Azoarcus sp. KH32C: one gene and its partner. The protein of the gene in region 1 interacts with the protein of each later gene in a pairwise test. Links are inferred from orthologs where the notes say so. Each region holds a gene or a part of one and is shown on either strand. Other genes may lie near its edges.

The links.
Region 2: the proteins of pheT (region 1) and secD interact in binary tests that used the Escherichia coli proteins (3 or more experiments, as listed by UniProt). The link is inferred for Azoarcus sp. KH32C from one-to-one orthologs.

The regions. Positions count from the first base shown.
Region 1 is NC_020516.1:3,912,957-3,918,373, reverse strand. Bases 1-3,045 are described here. They hold pheT (phenylalanine--tRNA ligase subunit beta), read left to right. Parts: upstream 1-356; coding sequence 357-2,735; downstream 2,736-3,045. Other genes in these bases: AZKH_RS17490 (MerR family transcriptional regulator), read left to right, coding at 3,038-3,045; AZKH_RS17495 (integration host factor subunit alpha), read left to right, coding at 2,746-3,045; pheS (phenylalanine--tRNA ligase subunit alpha), read left to right, coding at 1-349. Outside these bases: more of AZKH_RS17495, read left to right, coding at 3,046-3,057; more of AZKH_RS17490, read left to right, coding at 3,046-3,421; 5'/3'-nucleotidase SurE, read left to right, coding at 3,706-4,449; AZKH_RS17475 (protein-L-isoaspartate(D-aspartate) O-methyltransferase), read left to right, coding at 4,446-5,102; AZKH_RS17470 (peptidoglycan DD-metalloendopeptidase family protein), read left to right, coding at 5,150-5,417.
Region 2 is NC_020516.1:4,100,751-4,110,613, forward strand. What follows is about bases 2,660-5,574. They hold secD (protein translocase subunit SecD), read left to right. Parts: upstream 2,660-3,143; coding sequence 3,144-5,006; downstream 5,007-5,574. Other genes in these bases: yajC (preprotein translocase subunit YajC), read left to right, coding at 2,730-3,062; secF (protein translocase subunit SecF), read left to right, coding at 5,037-5,574. Also shown: AZKH_RS18295 (HPF/RaiA family ribosome-associated protein), read right to left, coding at 1-90; tRNA preQ1(34) S-adenosylmethionine ribosyltransferase-isomerase QueA, read left to right, coding at 520-1,557; tRNA guanosine(34) transglycosylase Tgt, read left to right, coding at 1,547-2,659; more of secF, read left to right, coding at 5,575-5,969; AZKH_RS18330 (MarC family protein), read left to right, coding at 6,001-6,621; AZKH_RS18335 (DUF2322 family protein), read right to left, coding at 6,641-6,958; purB (adenylosuccinate lyase), read right to left, coding at 7,029-8,396; Co2+/Mg2+ efflux protein ApaG, read left to right, coding at 8,537-8,920; AZKH_RS18350 (PAS domain-containing sensor histidine kinase), read right to left, coding at 8,946-9,863. UniProt on the Escherichia coli protein: Part of the Sec protein translocase complex. Interacts with the SecYEG preprotein conducting channel. SecDF uses the proton motive force (PMF) to complete protein translocation after the ATP-dependent function of SecA.

The DNA of each region.
Region 1 (5,417 bases):
GGTCAGCTTCGCCGACCTCAAAGGGGTGATCGCGGACTTCCTGCGCAAATTCTTCGAGACCGAAGACCTGCAGGTGCGTTTCCGCCCCTCCTTCTTCCCGTTTACCGAGCCGAGCGCCGAGATCGACGTCGCTTTCATGAGTGGCGCGCTGAAGGGGCGCTGGCTGGAGATCGCCGGCTGCGGGATGGTTCATCCGAACGTGCTGCGTTTCGGCGGGATCGACCCCGAGCGCTATACCGGCTTTGCCTTCGGCATGGGGCCGGACCGGCTGACCATGCTGCGCTACGGCGTCAACGATCTGCGCCTGTTCTTCGAAGGCGATCTGCGCTTCTTGAGCCAATTCAGGTAATCGAATCATGCAATTTTCGGAACACTGGTTGCGGAGCTTCGTCAATCCTCCGCTCGACAGCGACGCGCTGGGTCATCTGCTGACGATGTCCGGCCTCGAAGTGGAAGAGTCTGCCTCCGTGGCCCCGGCGTTCTCGGGCGTCGTCGTCGCGCAAATCGTCGAGGCCGAGAAGCACCCGAACGCCGACAAGCTCAAGCTGTGCAAGGTCGACGCAGGCCAGGGCGATTTGCTGCAGATCGTCTGCGGTGCGCCCAACGCCGCGGTCGGCATGAAGATTCCGTGCGCCGTCGTCGGCGCGAAACTTCCCGGCTTCGAGATCAAGGCGGCCAAGCTGCGCGGCGTCGAATCCTTCGGCATGCTCTGCTCGGCTCGCGAGCTCGGGCTGTCCGAGGATCACGGCGGCCTGCTGGAACTGCCGGCGGATGCGCCGGTCGGCTGCGACGTGCGCGACTACCTCGCGCTCGACGACACACTGTTCACGATCAAGCTCACGCCGAATCGCTCCGACTGCCTGAGCCTCGCCGGTGTCGCCCGCGAAGTGGCGGCCTTGACCGGACAGCCGCTCGTCATGCCGCAGATCGAGCCCATTGCCCCCTCGCTTGACGAGCGCCGCGACATCATTCTCGACGCCCCCGACGCGTGCCCGCGCTATTGCGGCCGCGTGCTGCGGGGTGTCGACGCCAAGGCGGCGACTCCGGACTGGATGAAGCAGCGCTTGGTGCGCAGCGGCGTGCGCTCGATCAGTGCGCTCGTCGATGTGACCAACTATGTCATGCTCGAACTCGGCCAGCCGCTGCATGTATTCGACAACGCGCGCCTTTCCGGGTCGATTCACGTGCGCTTCCCGCGGGCTGGCGAGCAGGTGTTGCTGCTCAACGAGCAGATCGTCACGCCGGATGCCGATACGCTGCTGATCGCCGACGAGGCGCGTGCGCTCGCGCTTGCCGGCATCATGGGCGGCGAGGAAAGCGGCGTCACGTTGGAGACGACCGACGTGTTCCTCGAGAGCGCCTTCTTCGCGCCGGTCGCGATCGCCGGCCGCGCACGAAGCTACGGCTTCGTGTCCGACGCCTCGCACCGTTTCGAACGCGGTGTCGATTTCGATCTCGCCGGTGTCGCGATCGAGCGTGCCACCCGGTTGATCCTTGACATCTGTGGCGGAGAGGCCGGACCCGTCGTCGAGGCCGTGGCACCCGGTCACCTGCCTGCCCGCAAGGCGGTTCGCCTGCGGCCCGCGCGCGCGCGCCGCCTGCTGGGTATCGATCTCGACGACGACGCCATCGTCGAGCTGCTCGAGGGCGTGCATCTCGATGTGCAGCGCGCAGGCAATGAACTTCAGGTTGTGCCGCCGTCCTTCCGGTTCGACATCGAGATCGAGGAAGATCTGATCGAGGAAATCGCCCGTCTGCATGGCTATGACGCGATTCCGGCGCTCCCGCCGAAGGGCTCTCTGGCGATGCTCGATCGCACGGAGTCCGCCCGCACGGCGTGGGATGTGCGTCGTCTGATCGCTGCTCGCGACTACCAGGAGGTGGTCAATTACGCTTTCGTCGAGGAGGCGTGGGAGCGCGATTTCTGTGCCAACGCCGAACCGATCCGGCTTGCCAATCCGATCGCCAGCCAGATGAGCGTGATGCGCTCGAGCCTGATTCCCGGCCTCGCCGCCAACGTCGTATCCAACCGCAAGCGGCAGGTGGAGCGCGTGCGCGTCTTCGAGGTTGGGCGCTGCTTTGAGCGCAAGGCTGAGGGCGCCCCGATCGGTGGTTTCCATCAGCCGCTTCGCGTCGCCGCGCTGGCTGCCGGTGCGGCGCTGCCCGGACAGTGGGGGGCGAAGACGCGGCCGGTCGACTTCTTCGATGTGAAGGGCGACCTCGAGGCTTTGTTCGTGCCGCAGGTGTTGTCGTTCGAACCGGTCGTCCATCCGGCCCTGCATCCGGGGCGCGCTGCGAGCGTGATGCTCGATGGACGCAAGATCGGAGTGATCGGTGAACTGCATCCGGTGTGGGTGCAGCGCTACGAACTCGGCTCGGCGCCCGTGGCGTTCGAACTCGAGCTCGATGCAGCTCTGGCGGCGCGCCTGCCGTCCTACCAGGAGATTTCGCGCCAGCCGGCGGTCACGCGTGATCTGGCGCTCGTCGTCGATCAGGTTTGCCCGGTTGCACGCGTGGTCGAGGTCTTGCGCGAGGCCGCTCCGGCCATCGTCAAGGCGATCGAGCTCTTCGACGTTTATCATGGCAAAGGCATCGAAGATGGGAAAAAGAGCCTTGCCTTCAGTGTGTTGATGCAAGATACTCAACGCACGCTCGAGGATGCGGAAGTGGATGCAGCCGTGGCAGCCATCGTCAGCCACGCCGACACTACCCTCGGCGCTCGATTGCGTGGATAAGGGAATGAATATAAGTGCTACGTTGACCAAGGCCGAACTGGCCGATCTGCTCTTCGAGCGGGTCGGCCTGAACAAGCGTGAAGCCAAGGATATGGTGGAGGGCTTCTTCGAGGAGATCCGGCTCGCTCTCGAGCAGGGCGAGTCCGTCAAGTTGTCGGGCTTCGGCAATTTTCAGCTGCGGGACAAGCCGCAGCGGCCGGGACGCAATCCGAAGACCGGCGAAGAGATTCCGATCACTGCCAGGCGAGTCGTAACCTTTCACGCCAGCCAGAAGCTGAAGGCGGCAGTGGAGCAGTTGAGCGATGCAAGCAAGCAGCCATAACGAGGCCGTTTCCGGTCCGCTGCCGCCGATTCCGGCGAAGCGCTATTTCACGATTGGCGAGGTCAGCGAGCTGTGCGCGGTGAAGCCGCATGTGCTGCGCTACTGGGAGCAGGAATTCACCCAGCTCAAGCCGGTGAAGCGCCGGGGTAACCGGCGCTATTACCAGCACCATGAGGTGCTGCTCGTGCGTCGGATTCGCGAGCTGCTGTATGACGAAGGCTTCACCATCTCGGGCGCGCGCAACAAGCTTGGCGAAACGGCGATCCAGGAGCAGGAGCAGGCGAACGAGGCGGAGCAATTGCGGAGTTTGCTCGCATCGGTGCGCGCGGAAATCGTCGCGACCCTCGAACAACTGAAGATGTGATGAACGGCTGGTAAAAAAAAGAATCGGTGCTATAATGTGCGCTTGTGTCGGGGCGTAGCGCAGCCTGGTAGCGCACTTGCATGGGGTGCAAGGGGTCGCGAGTTCGAATCCCGCCGCCCCGACCAAAAAAACAATGAAACCGGCCGCTGGCCGGTTTTGTTTTTTCCGCCTTGCGTCTCGTCCTCTGAGGCGCAAGGTGTGGCGGCTCAGTATGCTAAGATGACCCGCTTCCCCACATCGTCGGGGTGGCGGTGCGGTTTGTATCACTCTGAACGGAAGAATCAATGCGCATTCTGGTCAGCAACGACGATGGTTATTTCGCTCCGGGCATCGCCGCACTCGCGGAGGCCCTGGCCGAGGTCGGCGATGTGACCGTGGTCGCGCCCGAACGCGACCGGAGCGGCGCGAGCAATTCCCTGACCCTCGATCGGCCGCTGTCCTTGCGCCGGGCTGCAAACGGCTTTCACTTCGTGAACGGTACGCCGACCGACTGCGTGCATCTGGCGGTGACCGGAATGCTCGACTATCTGCCGGACATGGTGGTGTCGGGTATCAATCACGGCGCCAACATGGGCGACGACACGATCTATTCCGGAACGGTGGCGGCGGCGACGGAAGGCTTTCTGCTCGGCGTGCCCTCGATCGCGATTTCGCTTGTCAGCAAGAACGCCAGCGATTTCTCCGCCGCGGCACGCGTCGCGCGGGATCTGGCGACACGCTTCACGCGCCAACCGTTTCGCCAGCCTGTTCTGCTCAACGTGAATGTCCCCGATCGGCCCTACGAGGAACTGCGCGGGCAGCGTGTCACGAGGCTCGGCAAGCGCCACAAGGCTGAACCGGTGATTCGCAGCGTGACGCCGCGCAACGAGACCGTGTACTGGGTCGGGGCGGCAGGCCAGGCGGCCGACGCGGGCGAGGGCACCGACTTTCACGCGGTCGCCGAAGGCTTCGTGTCGATCACGCCGCTGCAGATCGACCTCACACACAACAGTCTTATTCCGGGTGTTTCAGAGTGGCTGACCCGATGATGGTGCGGCGCGCCGATCCGGCTCAGGCCGCGGTCCGCGCGAGGGCTCGCATGGTCGAACGGCTGCGGGCGCAGGGGGTCCGTGATGAAAAGGTCCTGGCCGCGATGATGCAGGTGCCGCGGCATGCCTTCGTCGAGGAGGGCTTGGCGTACAGCGCCTACGACGACACGGCGCTGCCGATCGGTTACCAGCAGACCATTTCGCAGCCGCTCGTCGTCGCCCGGATGATCGAATTACTGCGGGCGGGACGTGAGCTCGGTAAGACGCTCGAGGTTGGGGCGGGTTGTGGTTATCAGGCGGCCGTGCTGTCGTTTGTGGCGACCGAGGTGTATTCCGTCGAGCGCATTCGGCCGTTACTGGACATAGCGCGTGAGAACCTCCGTCCCTTGCGCCTGCCTAATGTGAGATTGAAATGTGTGGACGGTAGTCTGGGTTTGCCGGAAGCTGCGCCTTATGACACCATTATTGTCGCGGCTGCTGCTGCGAGCATCCCCGGGTCGCTGAAGGAGCAACTGGCGCCTGGCGGGCGCCTGATCATCCCGTTAGGGGCAGGGGAGCAGCGTCTTGTGCTGATTGAACGGCAAGGAAATGTATTCAGGGAAACTCGTCTCGATGCCGTGCGATTCGTTCCCTTGTTGGCTGGTACGGAATGATTGATTCATTGAAGAATCGCGCCTCGCGCGCTGGACTCGCTTTTGCAGTGACCGCTGCCATCCTCACGGGCTGCGCCGCCCCGCGGCCTGCTCCGGTGCGCGAGAGCACGACGCCCCCGGCGACGGAAGCCTTGCCATCCTCCGGAGGCGCGGCAGGTCCGGCCATCCGGCAGGAAGGGACGCACGTGGTCCGTCCCGGCGACACGCTGTTGGGGATTGCACGTCAATATGGCGTGACTGTGAAGGATCTCACAGCGTGGAACTCGATTACGGATCGAAATCAGATCCAGGTCGGTCAGGTGCTGAGAGTGGTGC
Region 2 (9,863 bases), 190 kb from region 1 along the record:
CCGCCCGATTGCGAATCCCATCCGCCGCACGACGTAGTCACGCAGCGTGGCCGGAGCCTCGACACCATTGCATTGCAGATCGATACGCATGAGCACCTCCCGAACATTGGAATATGCCGGCCAACCGGCATCACCACCATAGTAGGGAAGCGCTGACTCCTAAAAAACACACATCGCGCTGAGTTTTACTCAGTTTTATCCGAACTTGAAATCGAATCGGTCCGGCGGATGATGAGAAGGAACGAAGGGACGACACGCCACGCAGCACGAAGCGACAGCGCAGAGCTAGACGAGAAAGCGGAAACGGGAGGCGACAGGCGGCAGGAGGGGAGGCAACTCTGCTAGAATCCGCGGCTTTATCGCGGCGCTCCGCCTGTTGTGGAGCCCTGGTGCCGGGAGAGGGACTCGAACCCTCACACCTTGCGGCGGCGGATTTTGAATCCGCTGCGTCTACCGATTTCGCCATCCCGGCCGGGAAGCGCCGCATTATCCACGAAACCGCCCACGAGCGGCAAGCACATGCCTCTTACATTAGACGATTTCGATTATTTGCTGCCTCCCGAGCAGATCGCACAAGCGCCGCTGGCCGATCGCAGCGCGAGCCGCCTGCTGGTGCTCGACGACGGCGAACTGCTCGATCGCCACTTCTCAGACCTCCCCCAATACGTCCGCCCGGGCGACCTGCTCGTCTTCAATGACACGCGCGTGATCCACGCCCGCCTGTATGGCGTCAAGGAAACCGGGGGCCAGGTCGAGGTCCTGATCGAACGGGCCGTCGGGTCGAACGAAGCGCTCGCCCAGGTGCGCGCCAGCAAGTCCCCGCGTGCGGGCAGTCGCCTGCGCCTCGCGGACGCCTTCGACGTGACCGTACTCGGGCGCGTCGGCGAATTCTTCCACCTGCGCTTTCCGGCGGGGGAAGATCTGTACGCGCTGCTGGAGCGCCACGGCAAGCTCCCGCTCCCGCCCTACATTGAACGCAGCGCCGACGACCAAGACGAAACCCGCTACCAAACCGTCTATGCGCGCGAACCGGGCTCGGTCGCAGCCCCGACCGCCGGCCTGCATTTCGACCAGAAGATGCTCGTCGAACTGCAGAAGATGGGCGTGCAAGGCGCCTGGCTCACGCTGCACGTCGGCGCCGGCACCTTCCAGCCGGTGCGCGTCAACGATCTCGGCGAACACCGCATGCACCGCGAACGCTACGTGATCCCGCAGGAGACGGTCGACGCGATCGCCGCGACCCGTGCCGCCGGCGGCCGCGTGATCGCCGTCGGCACGACCAGCCTGCGCGCGCTCGAAGGCGCGGCCCAGGACGGCACGCTCGATGCCGGCAGCGGCGAGACCGAGATCTTCATCCTGCCCGGCTACCGCTTCCAGGTCGCCGACGCGCTGATCACCAACTTCCATCTGCCGAAATCGACCCTGCTGATGCTCGTGTCGGCCTTCGCCGGAATGGAGCCCATTCGTCGCGCCTATGCCCACGCAGTGCGCGAGGACTACCGATTCTTCAGCTATGGTGATGCGATGTTCATCACCCGCCGCCACGATGCAATTTGACCTGATCACCCAGGACGGCGCCGCCCGCCGCGGCCGTCTCACCCTCGCCCACGGCGTCGTCGAAACCCCCGTCTTCATGCCGGTCGGCACCTACGGCACCGTCAAGGCGATGACGCCGACCGCGCTCGAGGACATCGGCGCGCAGATCTGCCTCGGCAACACCTTCCACCTGTGGCTGCGCCCGGGCCTGGAAGTCGTCGCCGCGCACGGCGGACTGCATGGCTTCATGGGCTGGGACAAGCCCATCCTCACCGACTCCGGCGGCTTCCAGGTGTTCAGCCTCGGCGCGCTCCGGAAGATCAGCGAGGAAGGGGTCAAGTTCGCCTCACCGATCGACGGCGCGAAGCTCTTCCTGACGCCCGAGATCTCGATGCAGATCCAGCACACGCTGAACTCCGACGTCGTGATGATCTTCGACGAATGTACGCCCTACCCCGCCACGCGCGACGAGGCGGCGAAGTCGATGCGCCTGTCGCAGCGCTGGGCGAAGCGCTCGCGCGACGAGTTCGACCGCCTCGGGAACGCCAACGCGCTTTTCGGCATCGTGCAGGGCGGCATGTACGAGGACCTGCGCGACGAATCGCTCGCCGCGCTCGAAGACATCGGCTTCCACGGCTACGCGATCGGAGGGCTCTCGGTCGGCGAGCCGAAGGAAGACATGGAACGCATCCTCGCCCACACCGCGCCGCGCCTGCCCGTAAACAAGCCGCGCTACCTGATGGGCGTCGGCACCCCGGAGGACATCGTCGCGGGCGTCGCCGCGGGCATCGACATGTTCGACTGCGTGATGCCGACGCGCAACGCGAGGAACGGCTGGCTCTTCACGCGTTTCGGTGACATCAAGATCAAGAACGCCACCCACAAGCAGGACACGCGTCCGCTCGACCCTTCGTGCGACTGCTACACCTGCACGAACTTCAGCCGCGCCTACCTGCATCACCTGCACCGCGCGGGCGAGATCCTCGGCAGCATGCTTAACACGATCCACAACCTGCGCTATTACCAGACGCTCACCGCTGAACTGCGCGGGGCGATCGCGGACGGCAGCTTCACCGACTACCTCACCCGCTTCCGCAGCGAACGCGCCACCGGCACCGCATGACATCGGCGCCGCACGGAAAGCTGCAACGGCGCTGCTGCTATAATCATCCGTTTATCGAAATCACCCGGAGATCTCTGTGTTCATTTCCAATGCATATGCCCAGGCTGCTGCCGGCGGCGACCCGACCGGCGGCCTGATGGGCTTGGCACCGCTGGTGCTGATGTTCATCGTACTGTGGTTCCTGATGATCCGCCCGCAGATGAAGCGCGCCAAGGAGCACAAGACCATGGTCTCGGCGCTCGCCAAGGGCGACGAAGTCGTCACCCAGGGCGGCATTGCCGGCCGCGTCACCAAGGTCGGCGACGCCTACCTGAACCTCGAGATCGCCGACAACGTCACGATCGTCGTCCAGAATCAGGCCGTCGTCACGGTGCTGCCGAAGGGCACGCTGAAGACCCTTTGAGGCCCCCTGCGCGGTGCCGGCCCCGCCGGCGCTGCGCGGCCCCGCCGCCACACCGCCTCCCTTTCCGGTTCCAGTCACGTCATGAATCGCTATCCGCTCTGGAAGAACATCCTCATTGGTCTGGTCCTGTTCTTCGGCCTGATCTACACCCTTCCCAACTTCTTCGGCGAAGTGCCCGCAGTTCAGGTCTCCAGCGGCAAAGCGACGCTCAAGCTCGACGCCGCCTCGCTCAGCGGCAGCATCGAACAGGCCCTGCGTGACGCACAGATCCCGTCGACCGGCCTCTTCGTCGACGCCAACAGCATCCGCGTGCGCGTCGCCGACACCGACACTCAGCTGCGCGCCAAAGACGCCATCGAAAAGCGACTGAACCCCGATCCGCGCGATCCGACCTACGTCGTCGCGCTGAACCTGCTCTCCGCGTCGCCCAACTGGCTGACCGCGATCCACGCGCTGCCGATGTACCTCGGCCTCGACCTGCGCGGCGGCGTGCACTTCCTGCTCGAAGTCGACATGCCGGGCGCGGTCACCAAGCGTCTGGACGCGACCGCCGGCGACCTGCGCACCCTACTGCGCGACAAGAACGTGCGCCACGCCGGCATCACACGCGAAGGCAACAGCGTTCAACTGCGCTTCCGGGATGCCGGCCAGCGCGACGCCGCCCGCAGCGCCATCCAGGGCAGCACCGCCGACCTGCAGCTCGCCGACCGCGACGACGCCGCCGACGATCTCAAGCTCGTCGCGACGCTCTCGCAGGCCGCGCAGAAGAACATCCGCGACTTCGCGATCAAGCAGAACATCTCGACGCTGCACAACCGGATCAACGAACTCGGCGTCGCCGAGCCGGTGATCCAGCAGCAAGGCCTCGACCGCATCGTCGTGCAATTGCCGGGCGTGCAGGACGTCGCCAAGGCCAAGGACATCCTCGGCCGCACCGCCACCCTCGAAGTGCGCCTCGTCGACGAGACCCCGGGCGCGCTCGACGCCGCGCTCGCCGGCAACGTGCCCTTCGGCACGGAGCTCTACAAGGAACGCGGTGGCGCCCCAGTGCTCGTCAAGAACCAGGTCGTGCTCACCGGCGACCGCCTGACCGACGCACAGCCCGGCTTCGATGGCCAGTCGCACGAAGCGGCCGTCCACCTGACGCTCGACGCCGCCGGCAGCCGCATCTTCCGCGATGTCACGCGCGAGAATATCGGCAAGCGCATGGCGATCCTGCTGATCGAGAAGGGCAAGGGCGAAGTCGTCACGGCCCCCGTGATCCGCAGCGAAATCGGCGGCGGCCGCGTGCAGATCTCCGGCCGCATGACCACCACCGAAGCCACCGACGTCGCGCTGCTGCTGCGTGCCGGCAGCCTGGCTGCGCCAATGGAGATCATCGAGGAACGCACGGTTGGCCCGAGCCTCGGCGCGGACAACATCGCGAAAGGCTTCCACTCCACGCTGTGGGGCTTCGTCGCGATCGCGACCTTCATGTGCATCTACTACGCGCTGTTCGGCTTCATCTCGGTGATCGCGCTCGCGGCGAACCTGCTGCTGCTCGTCGCGCTGCTGTCGCTGCTGCAGGCGACGCTGACGCTGCCCGGCATCGCGGCGATGGCGCTGACGCTCGGCATGGCGATCGACGCCAACGTGCTCATCAACGAGCGCATCCGCGAAGAGCTGCGCAACGGCGTCTCGCCGCAGGCCGCGATCCACGCCGGCTACGAGCGCGCCTTCGACACGATTCTCGACTCGAACATCACGACGCTGATCGCCGGCATCGCCCTGCTGGTCTTCGGTTCCGGTCCGGTGCGCGGCTTTGCCGTCGTGCACTGCCTGGGCATCCTGACCTCGATGTTCAGCGCGATTCTCGTGTCGCGGATGCTGGTGAACCTGATCTACGGACGCCGCCGCAAGCTCGACTCCCTGGCCATCGGTCAGGTGTGGAAGCCGGGCAACTGATCGCGACGCATGCAAGGACAAGGCTGAAAAATGGAATTTTTCCGCATCAAGAAAGACATCCCGTTCATGCGCCATGCGCTGACGTTCAACATCATTTCGTTGATCACGTTCGTGCTGGCGGTGTTCTTCCTGACAACCCGCGGCCTGCACCTGTCGGTCGAATTCACCGGCGGCACGCTGATCGAAGTCACCTACACCGAGGCGCCTCAGCTGGAGCCGATCCGCAACGCGCTCGCGACCGCCGGCTACCCGGACGCCCAGGTGCAGAACTTCGGCAGCGCGCGTGACGTGCTGATCCGCCTGCCCAACCGCGACGATCTCGACACGAACGGCATTTCGGGCCGCACGATGGCGACGCTGCAATCGGTCGGCGGCCCCGCACCGGAGCTGCGCCGCGTCGAATTCGTCGGCCCGCAGGTCGGCAAGGAGCTCGCCTCCGACGGCGCGATGGCATTGCTGCTCGTGATCTTCGGCATCGTCGTGTATCTCGCGCTACGCTTCGAATGGCGCTTCGCGGTATCGGCGATCATCGCCAACCTGCACGACGTCGTGATCATCCTGGGCTTCTTCGCCTTCTTCCAGTGGGAATTCTCGCTGCCGGTGCTCGCCGCGGTGCTCGCCGTGCTGGGCTACTCGGTGAACGAATCGGTCGTCGTCTTCGACCGCGTGCGCGAGACCTTCAAGAAGAAGCGCAATCTGACGACGCCGCACATCCTCGACCACGCGATCACCTCGACGATCTCGCGCACGATCATCACGCACGGCTGCACGCAGATGATGGTGCTGGCGATGCTGCTCTTCGGCGGCGAGACCCTGCACTACTTCGCGATGGCGCTGACGATCGGCATCTGCTTCGGCATCTACTCCTCGGTGCTCGTCGCAAGCCCGCTCGTGATGTGGCTCGGCGTGTCGCGCGAGCAGTTCATGAAGCCCAAGAAGGAAAAGGAAGAGGCGGTCGTCTGACGGCCTTCTTTCCTAGCCTGCCTCGCGCGCGATGAACGAGTTCCTGCAAGCCTTCGTCAGTCTGCTGGCGATCACGAACCCGATCATCGCCGCGCCGCTCTTCCTCGGCATCGTCGCCGGCATGCCGGTCGCGGTCAAGCGCCGCGCGGCTGGCCAGGCGGCGATGGCCGTCCTGGCGATCCTTGCCGGCGCCGCGATCGGCGGACGCTACATCCTCGAACTTTTCGGCATCTCGCTCGATGCCTTCCGCACCGCGGGCGGCCTCGTCATCATCCTCGTCGGCCTCGAGATGCTGCGCGGCAGCCCGAGCGAGATGCAGCGCGACGAAGCCTCGCCGGAGGACGCCCGCGACCGCATCGTCGTCCCCTTCGCGATGCCGCTGGTGGCCGGCCCCGGCGCCATCACCACGGCGATCACGCTGTCGGTCGCCTACCCGTCGCGCCTCTACCTCCCGGTGATCGCGCTCTTCGCCTCGGTCGCCACCGCCGTCGTGCTATGGCTCGTCCTGCGCCTCGCACTCGTCCGCCAGCGCCTCGCGACGCCGCGCGTCGAGCGCATCTTCACGCGCTTCATGGGCCTGATCCTGGTCGCGATCGGCTTCCAGATCGGCATGCTGGGCATCCGCGACTTCTTCGGCCTCGGCGGCGCCTGACCGCCGCCCCTACCGCAGCTTAGACCGCGAACACCTGCTTCACACGCAACACCTCGCCGCGCTCGATCAAGCCGATCAGGCGATCGATATTCGGATGCTTGCCCGGATTCGCTCGCGCATCCTCGGTGTGCTCGGCATACAGCTCCAGGCCCTTCTTCGCAGCTTCGGCGTTGATCGCGCCGTAGAGCTGCGCGAGATGGTTATAGACCGCGAGCGACCCGGCCTGGCCGGCCTTGTTCTCGATCGTCGCGACCACGCCCCCTTCCTCGTCCAGCAGATTCAGGGAAGCCAGGTGCGAGATTTTCGGCAACTGCTTCAGATTGTCGGCAAACGCCATTTCGATTCCTCCACTTCAATGAAAACGCCACCCGCAGGTGGCGTCGCGATTCGGACCCCAAGCGCCGTGATCAGATGCGCTTCGCAAGCTCCACGGCCTTGCCGACGTAGCTCGCCGGCGTCATGTCCAACAGGCGCTGACGGTCCGCTTCGGGGATCGCCAGCGTGCGGATGAAGTCCTGCAGCGCCTCGCGCGTGATGCCCTTGCCGCGCGTCATCGCCTTCAGCTGCTCGTATGGGTTCTCGATGCCGAAGCGGCGCATCACAGTCTGCACCGGCTCGGCCAGTACTTCCCAGGCGTTATCGAGATCCGCTGCGAGGCGAGCCGGGTCGGCTTCGAGCTTGTTGAGGCCGCGCAGGCAGGATTCGAGACCCAGCACGGCATGCCCAAAGCCGACGCCCATGTTCCGCAGCACCGTCGAGTCGGTGAGGTCGCGCTGCATGCGCGACACCGGCAGCTTGTCGGAGAAATGGCGCAGCACGCCGTTGGCGATGCCGAAGTTGCCTTCGGCGTTCTCGAAGTCGATCGGATTGACCTTGTGCGGCATCGTCGACGAGCCGACTTCGCCTTCCTTCAGCTTCTGCTTGAAGTAGCCGAAGGAGATGTACATCCAGATGTCGCGGCAGGCGTCGATCAGGATGGTGTTGGCGCGGGCAACGGCGTCGAAGAGTTCGGCCATCGCGTCGTGCGGCTCGATCTGGATCGTGTAGGGGTTGAATTCCAGCCCCAGCGACTCGATGAAGCGGCGGTTGAAGCCTTCCCAGTCGAACTCGGGCCAGGCCGACAGGTGGGCGTTGTAGTTGCCGACCGCGCCGTTGAACTTCGCCGTCAGCGACACGCCGGCGATCACGGCGCGCACGCGCAGCAGGCGGGCGGCGATGTTCGCCATTTCCTTGCCCAGCGTCGTCGGGCTCGCCGGCTGGCCGTGGGTACGCGACAGCATCGGCAGCTCGGCGTGCTGATGCGCGAGCTCGCGGAAGCGCGCGATCACCTTGTCGAGCGCGGGCAACAGCACTGCGTCGCGGCCTTCGCGCAGCATCAGCGCGTGCGAAGTGTTGTTGATGTCTTCCGAGGTGCAGGCGAAGTGGATGAACTCCGACACCTTGGTGACTTCGGCGTTGTGGCCGAGGCGCTTCTTCAGCCAGTACTCCATCGCCTTGACGTCGTGGTTCGTCGTGGCTTCGATGGCCTTCACGGCAGCGCTGTCCTCGGGCGCGAAGCCCGCGACGACGGCGTCGAGCTCGGCCACGGTGGCCGGCGAGAACGGGGCGATTTCAGCGAGACCGGCATCCGCGGCGAGCGCCTTGAGCCATTCCACCTCGACCTTGACGCGGTTGCGGATCAGGCCGTGCTCGGAAAAATGATCGCGCAGACCGGCAACCTTTTCGTGGTAACGGCCGTCGAGCGGAGAAAGGGCGGTCAGAGGTGAAACGGACATAGCGGAATTTCCGGGCAAAAGTGTTATTTTACCCTCGCAGCGACCCATCGAGCGAACGCATGCTCCGACACCCCTGCACTACCCGCCCGAGCGCGCGACGAATCTGCATGCCGGCGCCGAACGCAAAAAGAGACGAGGCAATGACCAACGCCGAAAAATACCGTATCCAGGTCGAAGCCAACGCCGAATTCGTCCCCGCCCAATCGGCACCGGACGACGGACGCTATGTCTTCGCTTATCACATCAAGATCACCAACACCGGCACCGCGACCGCCCAACTGCTGACGCGTCACTGGGTCATCACGGACAGCAACGGCAAGGTGCAGGAAGTCCGCGGCCAGGGCGTCATCGGCGAACAGCCGGTGCTCGCGCCCGGCGAGAACTTCTCCTACTCCAGCGGTTCGGTACTCGAAACCCCGGTCGGCACGATGCGGGGTAGCTACCAGATGGTCGGCGAGGACGGCCACCGCTTCGACGCCGACATTCCGACCTTCGTGCTCGCGATGCCGCGCGTGCTGCACTGACGCGCCATCACCATTCCGCAAGCGCTCAGTCCTGGTGCCGCACGACGGGCATCAGGACGGTGATCGCACAGCCTTGCCCGGGGGTGGAAACGACCTTGACGTGGCCATCATAGAGGTGCGCCATGCTATGGACGACCGCGAGGCCCATACCCGTCCCACGGCCGATCTCCTTGGTCGTAAAGAAGGGCTCGAACAGATGCAGTCGGTGTTCGGCCGAAATTCCGACGCCGTCGTCGGCCACCGTGATCGCGACGTAATCGCCGGAGAACTCGCGCCGGCACGAATCGCAGCATTCGGCGCCCCCCACTGACACGCGCCGCGCAGACAGGCGGATGGTTCCCTTGCCGTTGACGGCATCCCGCGCGTTCATCAGCAGGTTCATGACGATCTGGTGCAGATGCGCCGGATCGAAGGACATGTCCGGCAGCGCGGGGTCGATGTCGGGAATCAGCGCGACGGTGTCGGGCAAGGTCGCGCGCAGCAATCCGACGGCCTCGCGCCCGATATCCTCCAGCCGGGTCAGCCTGGGCTGGACGACGCCGCTGCGGCTGAAGTTCAGCAACTGCTGGATCAGGTCGCGCGCACGTGCGCCGGCGATGCGGATCTCGTCGATGTAGCCCGCCACCCGGGGCAGTCTCCCGTCCGCTTTCAACATGCGGTCGGCCAGCTCCGAATAGCCGAGGATCGCGACGAGTACATTATTGAAGTCGTGCGCGATCCCGCCGGCGAGGGTCGCGACGAGTTCCATCCGTTCGAGGCGCGCGACGCGCTCGAAGAGCTCGTGACGCCGCCGCTCCTCCTCGCGCAGGGGCGTGATGTCCTCCTTGAGCGCGACGAAGTGCCGGATTTCGCCGAGTTCGTCTCGCACCGGCGACACCGAAACGGCCTCGCGGATCAGGCGGCCGTCTCGCGCACGGTTCGACAGTTCGCCACGCCACACGTC